DNA from 2 places in the Pseudonocardia ailaonensis genome. Region 2 is predicted to be linked to the other one. Evidence: riboswitches for the same ligand, from Rfam matches in the RefSeq annotation. Region 2 holds a riboswitch; the other holds the start of a gene.
What was found. A riboswitch is a leader RNA that binds a small molecule or an ion and turns the genes downstream of it on or off. The one in region 2 is predicted to bind S-adenosylmethionine.
Positions count from the first base shown of each region.

Region 1 (3,404 bases), on a different contig from region 2:
CCTGATCCCGGACCCGGCCTGATCGCAGAGTCTCCGCGCCCGACGGGGCGCGGTCGCGCTCCTCGGTGAGCGTTCCGACGACGGCGCTGCCCTTTCCCGTGGGGCAGCCCCGTCGTCGTGTCCGGGGCACCGGGCTGGGGCGCCGGGCCCGTGGATGAGCGAACGGCACTCTCGCTCATACCTAGTGAGCGAACGGCACTCTCGCTCCTGACCGGTGAGCGAACGGGCCGCCGCGCGGTACCGGGCCGGCGGGCGGGATCTCGGGGTCAGCTCGTGCCGCGGGCGTCGACGATCGCCAGGACCGCCCGTTCGAGGGCGTAGCCGGGGTCGGCCGCCGCGCCCTTGACGTCCGCGTTGACCTGCGCCGTCGCCGCGATCGCGACCGCCAGCCCGTCCGGGTGCCAGGAGCGGACCTGCCCCTGGGCCTTGCGGATCTTCCAGGGCGGCATGCCGAGGCTGCCGGCCAGCCGGTTGGGATCCCCCCGCCCGGCCGAGCCGACCTTCGCCAGCGTGCGCACCGCATCCGCCAACGCGTCGGCCACCAGGACCGGCGCGACCCCGAGCACCAACGCCCACCGCAACGCCTCGAGCGCCCCCGACCGGTCCCCCGCCACCGCCTTGTCGGCCACCGCGAAGCCGGACGACTCCGCCCGCCCGCGGTGGTAGCGGCGCACGGCGTCGCCGTCGACCCGGCCGCCGGTGTCGGCGACGAGCTGCGCGGTGGCGGCGGCGAGCTCGCGCAGGTCGGAGCCCACGGCCTCCAGCAGCGCCGCCACGGCGTCCGCGGTGATCATCCCGCCCTCGCGCTTCGCCTCGGCGCGCACGAACTCCGCCCGCTCCTCCGCCCGGGAGAGCTTGTCGCAGCGGGTGACGTTCGCGCCGCGCTTGCGCAGGTCGTCCATCAGCTGCTTGCCGCGCGCCCCGCCCGCGTGCACCGCGACCAGCACGATCCCGTCGGCGGGTTCGGCGGCGTAGGCGAGGATCGCCGCGGCGACCTCCTTGCCGGCCTCGTGCGCGCCCTGGACCACCACGACGCGGCCCTCGGCGAACAGCGACGGGCTCAGGTGCCCGGCCAGCTCGCCCGGCGTGATCTCCGACGGCTTGAACCGCATGATGTCGGCCGCGGGATCCGCCGCCCGGGCCGCCCGCAGGATGCCCTGCACGGCCCGCTCGACCAGCAGCTCCTCCTCACCCACGACCAGCTGGAGCGGGTCGGGCGGCTTCGTGGCCGGCATGGGGCTCCTCACTCGGTACCGCGCCGCGCGGGGCGGCTCGGGGCTGTCGGGGGACGGGTCCCCCGCATCGTCGCGCACCGCACCGACAATCCGTGACCCGGCTCCCAGATCCTGGATTCCGCTGGCAGGGGCGCCCCGAGGTGCCGTAACGTGCACGGCATCCGGATCTTTCGGGCCCAGTGCGGCCCGCGGCCGGGGAACAACTTCACATGGCTCATCCAGAGGGGCAGAGGGAACGGCCCGTTGAAGCCCCGGCAACCGGCGTCGAACGACGATCCGCGCGTTGCACCTTCGTGGTGTGCGCACGTCGACGAACCAGGTGCCAATTCCGGCCCGCGCGAGCGGGACAGATGAGGAGATCTGATGACTCTCACTGCTGACACCACTGCGACCTCGTACGACCTCGGCTCCGCGCGCGCCCTGTCCTGTCGGGAGTGCGGCCACCAGAGCGCGCTGGCCGCCGAGTTCGCCTGCAGCCAGTGCTTCGGCCCACTCGAGATCGCGTACGACTTCCCGAAGGTCACCCGCGAGTCCATCGAGGCCGGCCCCAAGTCGATCTGGCGCTACCAGGACCTGCTCCCCGTCCCGTCGGACGTGCGCGAGCACGCCAACACCGAGCCCGGCTTCACCCGCCTCATCCAGGCGGACCGGCTCGCCGCCGAGCTCGGCGTGCGCAAGCTCTGGATCAAGGACGACACCGGCAACCCCACGCACTCCTTCAAGGACCGGGTCGTCGCCGTCGCCCTCGCCGCCGCCCGCGAACTCGGCTTCTCCGTGCTCTGCTGCCCCTCGACCGGCAACCTGGCCAACGCCGTGGCGGCCGCGGCCGCGCGGGCCGGCTGGGACTCCGTGGTCCTGATCCCCTCCAACCTGGAGCAGGCCAAGATCACCACGACCGCCGTCTACGGTGGCACGCTGCTCGCGGTCGACGGCAACTACGACGACGTCAACCGCCTGGCCACGGAGCTGGCCGCGGAGCACGAGGACTGGGCGTTCGTGAACGTCAACGTCCGGCCCTACTACGCCGAGGGCTCCAAGACCCTGGGCTACGAGGTCGCCGAGCAGCTCGGCTGGCGGCTCCCGGACCAGATCGTCATCCCGGTCGCCTCCGGCTCGCAGCTCACCAAGGTGGACAAGGGCTTCGGCGAGTTCGTGAAGCTCGGCCTGGTCGAGGACAAGCCCTACAAGATCTTCGGCGCCCAGGCCTCCGGCTGCTCGCCCGTGGCCACCGCGTTCGAAGCCGGCGTCGACTTCATCCAGCCGGTGAAGCCGGACACCATCGCCCGCTCGCTCGCGATCGGCAACCCGGCGGACGGCCCGTACGTGCTCGACTCGGTGCGCCGCACCGGCGGTGCGGTCGGCCAGGTGACGGACGACGAGGTGCGCGAGGGCATCACGCTCCTCGCCCGCACCGAGGGTGTGTTCGCCGAGACCGCCGGCGGCGTCACGGTGGCCACCGCGCGGAAGCTGATCGAGGCCGGCCTGATCGACCGGGATGCCGAGACCGTCCTGCTGATCACCGGCGACGGCCTCAAGACCCTCGACGCCGTGTCCGACACCGCGCGCCCGACCGCCACCGTGCCGGCCACCAGCGCCGCCGTCGCGGAGGCCCTCGAGGGCCGCTGAGCGTCCTCCCACCGGGAGCGGCGGCGGGTCCACCACCGCTCCCGGGGCCTGACCTCCTCGGCCGGGTGGCGCCGCGGCAGTGCTCGGCGCCCTCACCCGGGGCTGCGGATCGGGACCGGCGCCGTCGTCGGGGTCCCGTCCACGCCGTCGCCGGCGGCGCCGCCCCCGTCTCGTCCCGCGCGGGGCCGGGAGCGGCTCGCCCCGGGCCACGATCTCGTCCGCGGCGGTCACCGCGACGTCCCCGCTCTGGTCGGTGCGCCGCACCACCGTCCCGGACCGGGTCAGCTGGTCGAGCACCCCGGCGTTGGGGTGCCGGTAGGGGTTGCCGGCGCCGACGCTGACCAGCGCCGCCCGCGGCGACACCGCCCGCAGGAAGTCCGGGTTCGTGGAGCGGGATCCGTGGTGCGGGACCTTGAGGATGTCGGCGCGCAGGTCCGCGCCCGAGTGCAGCAACGCGGCCTGGGCGTCGAGCTCGACGTCCCCGGTGAGCAGGACGCGACCCGCCGGCGTGGTCGCGCGGAGCACCACTGAGGTGTTGTTGAC
Region 1 is NZ_BAAAQK010000007.1:34,193-37,596, reverse strand. Features, by position in the region: gene rpsT (30S ribosomal protein S20) at 1-5, shown strand, start outside; gene holA (DNA polymerase III subunit delta) at 267-1,235, opposite strand; SAM riboswitch class I at 1,447-1,592, shown strand; gene thrC (threonine synthase) at 1,599-2,861, shown strand; partial or broken gene ABD324_RS14840 (ComEC/Rec2 family competence protein) at 3,261-3,404, opposite strand, start outside.
Region 1: linked by a shared signal. The riboswitch ahead of thrC (threonine synthase) and the one ahead of ABD324_RS17720 (DinB family protein) in region 2 are both predicted to bind S-adenosylmethionine.

Region 2 (3,404 bases):
TCCGGACTCCACTGGGCCGCTGGCGGCGAGCCTGGCCGCGCACGGCATCGCCTACGAGTGGCTGGACCCGCAGGAGGCGGCTGAGCGCTGGCCGGGGCGGGTGTTCGAGGGTCGGGTGCTCCACCAGCCGGACCGCTCCGGCAGGGTGCACGCCGACCAGGCCGTCGCGGCGTTCGGCGCCGCTGCGGTCGGGTGGGGCGCGGTGGTCCGCCACCGCGTCGCCGTCGAGGCCTTGGAGATCGGTGGGGACGACCGGGTCGACGTCCGGACCACCGCGGGGACGGTGCGGGCGCGCCGGGTCGTCGTGACCGCCGGCGCGTGGTCGGCCGGGCTCACGGCGGGGTTGATCCCGTTGCCTGCGTTGCGGGTGACGCAGGAGCGGCCGGTGCACGTCGTCCGCCGTCCGGGAGTTCCGTCGGGACCGACCTTCATCCATCACGTCACGGACGGCTGGCCGAGTTCGGTGTACGGGCTGGCGGCGCCGGACGGGCGGGTGAAGCTCGGTTTCCACGGTGTCGGAAGGCTCCGGGACCCGGATGCGGCCCCGCCTCCTGCCGACGCTCGCACCGCCCGGCTCCTGCTCGACTACATCGACCGCTATCTGCCCGGGCTCGACGGGTCCACCGCGGAGACGGTGGAGTGCACGTACACCTCGACCCCGGACGCGGAGTTCGCCCTCGTTGCGCAAGGGCCGCTGACCGTCGGGGCGGGGTTCTCCGGTCACGGCTTCAAGTTCGCCCCCGCGATCGGCCGGGTCCTGGCCGACATGGCCACCGACGCCACCGCGGTTTCCCCCGTGGGACCCCGGTGACTCGGCTCCTCATGCTCTGCTGCGAACCTCGGCCCACCGTCCCGGCCTGATCGCGCTCAGGGCTCGCCCGTGATGCCGAGCTCATGGGCGAGCGCACGCTCGGCCCAGTTCTCCGCACCTACGGACCTTGTCCGGACGTTTCCGCTGGTCGGGACATCGGTGAGCGGACACCCGGTGCGCTTGACACCGGATCGGGCGGCGAGGTTCAGTGGAGGGGGAATCCATCCAGAGCGGCCGAGAGTCCCGGCTCGAGGACGCCGCAGCAACCCGCAGATCACTGCCGGGTGCTCCTGCCGGGGACGATGGGAGAAGGCCGTGCGTGTCCCGTGCTCCACTGAGGGTCTCGTGTCCCGCACGCGGCGTCGGCACGTGGACTTCTGCCGCACCGGCGCCGCGCTCTGTCGGTGACGTCGTCCGAGACCGCGAGCACCTGACTCCGCGGTCTCACCGCCGTCCTGTTCCTGCGTGTCGTCGGAGTGCCGCCGTGCCTGTCCCGCCCTTCCCCGTCGTCGCCACCAGACGGACCGACCTCGCTGATCGTCTCCTCGCGTCCCTCGAACGGCTCGTCGAGCATCACGACGTCCGATCCACGGGGGACGGTGACGCCGATCGTGCACTCGAGGCAGCCGAAGCTGAGTACCGCAGGACCGCAGGCAGTCGTACCGGAGCTGGAGCGGCTCGTGTCCTTGATGGCATGTCGCTTACGTGACGGCACCGGGCCTCAAGGAGGACCTCCACGGCTACCTGCGGACGGCACGGGAGGCCGTCGTCTGGAAGCTGGAGGGTCTGTCCGGCTACGACGTCCGGCGACCGCTCGTCCCCACGGGCACCACTCTGCTCGGGATCGTCAAGCACCTCGCCACCGTGGAGTGGGGCCATTTCGGTGCGGCCTTCGGTCGTCCCGATCCGCCGTCCCTGCCCTGGACCGCGGAGAATTCCGAGCCCGACGCCGACATGTGGGCAACCGAGGACGAGAGCCGCTCCGACCTGATCGAGCTGTACCGGCGAGTGTGTGCGGCCTCCGACCTCGTGATCGTCGGCAATGACCTGGACGCCGTCGGCGAGGTGCCGTGGTGGCCGGCGCCGATGAGGACGGTCACGCTGCAGCACATGCTGATCCACACCATCGCCGAGGTGAACCGTCATGCCGGGCACGCCGACATCGTCCGGGAGCTCGTCGACGGGGCGGTGGGTTACCGGGACGGGCTGTCCCTGATCACCCGTGAGGGAGAGGCCGCGCGGCGTCGGCATCGGGAGCGGCTCGAGGCGATCGCCCGCACGAGTCCTCCGCCGTCCGTAGGCAAACCGATCGACGCTCTGTCCGTCGACTGTGCAGGATCGCCTGCATGGCCGACGAGCGCGACGCCGACATCCCCGACGTGATCGCATCCGAGCTCCGGCTCCTGGAGCACGAGGTCCGGGCCTCGCCCGCCGCGCTCCGGGAGCTCTTGGATCCGGAGTTCCACGAGTTCGGGGCCTCCGGCCGGGTATGGGACCTGGGTTCGATCCTCACGTTCATGGGGAGCCCCGACGACCACAAGGAGCCCCCGGAGATCGACCGGATCCGAGGTGTCCGACTGGCCGACGACGTCGTGCTCCTGACCTATCGCAGCCGACGACGGGATCTGACCGTGCTGCGAAGCTCGGTCTGGCGGCGTCGTGACGGTGGCTGGCGGGTGTTCTTCCACCAGGGCACCGTCCAGCCACTCCACCTATCCGAGTCCTGAGAACACGGGCCGTCTCGGTTGCTGAGGCCGCGGAGACTGTGGCGGTTGGGTGTCTCTCCACGCCCGGGGTGCCCTACGCCTGCCCGGCGAGGGCCCCGGCGGGGATGCGGAGCTGGACGAAGCGGGTCTGCTTGCGGAGCCGGAAGCCCAGGGACAGGTAGAGCCGGATCGCGGTGGTGTTGGAGGCGGCCGCGTGCATGAACGGGGTCTCGCCCCGGTCTCGGATGCCCGCGGCCACGGCGTGCACCAGGCGGGTCGCGAGGCCCTGCCCCCGGTGGGCTGCATCCGTGCAGACCGCGCTGATCTCGGTCCAGCCCGGCGGGTGCAGGCGCTCCCCGGCCATCGCGATCAGCTCGCCGTTCCGCCGGATTCCCAGGTAGGTCCCGAGCTCGACGGTGCGGGGCAGGAAGGGGCCCGGCCTGGTCCGGGCCACGAGGGCCAGCATCTCCGGGACGTCCGCGGCACCGAGCGGGACCGCCTCGGCGTCCGGGGCCGCGGCGATGCCGTCGTCCACGAGCTGGACTCCCGTGCCGTCCATGACGATGTCCCAGCCCGGCGGCGTCGCGCCGCGCAGGCCGGAGAGCGCGACCTCCGCACCGGGGCCGAAGAACTCGGCCAGATCGCGCCAGGTGCCGTCGTCCGGGGCGTCGGGCAGGCTGACGAACGGCGACATGTCCCGCGGGTAGCGCAGCACCTGCCCGTGCCGCTCGGCGAAGTGCGCGTGCGGCCCGAGGAGGGCGGCGCGGGCGGGGTTGTCCAAGACGTCCTCGGACATGGTCCTCATTCCTGGTGTGCCGGCACCGGGCGCCGAGACCGTCCCGGCGCCCGATGCCGTGTGGATCAGCTGTTGGTGATGGGCAGGCCGG
Region 2 is NZ_BAAAQK010000009.1:392,448-395,851, reverse strand. Features, by position in the region: gene ABD324_RS17725 (FAD-dependent oxidoreductase) at 1-811, shown strand, start outside; SAM riboswitch class I at 1,030-1,120, shown strand; gene ABD324_RS17720 (DinB family protein) at 1,517-2,194, shown strand; gene ABD324_RS17715 (nuclear transport factor 2 family protein) at 2,158-2,538, shown strand; gene ABD324_RS17710 (GNAT family N-acetyltransferase) at 2,612-3,313, opposite strand; gene ABD324_RS17705 (transporter substrate-binding domain-containing protein) at 3,379-3,404, opposite strand, start outside.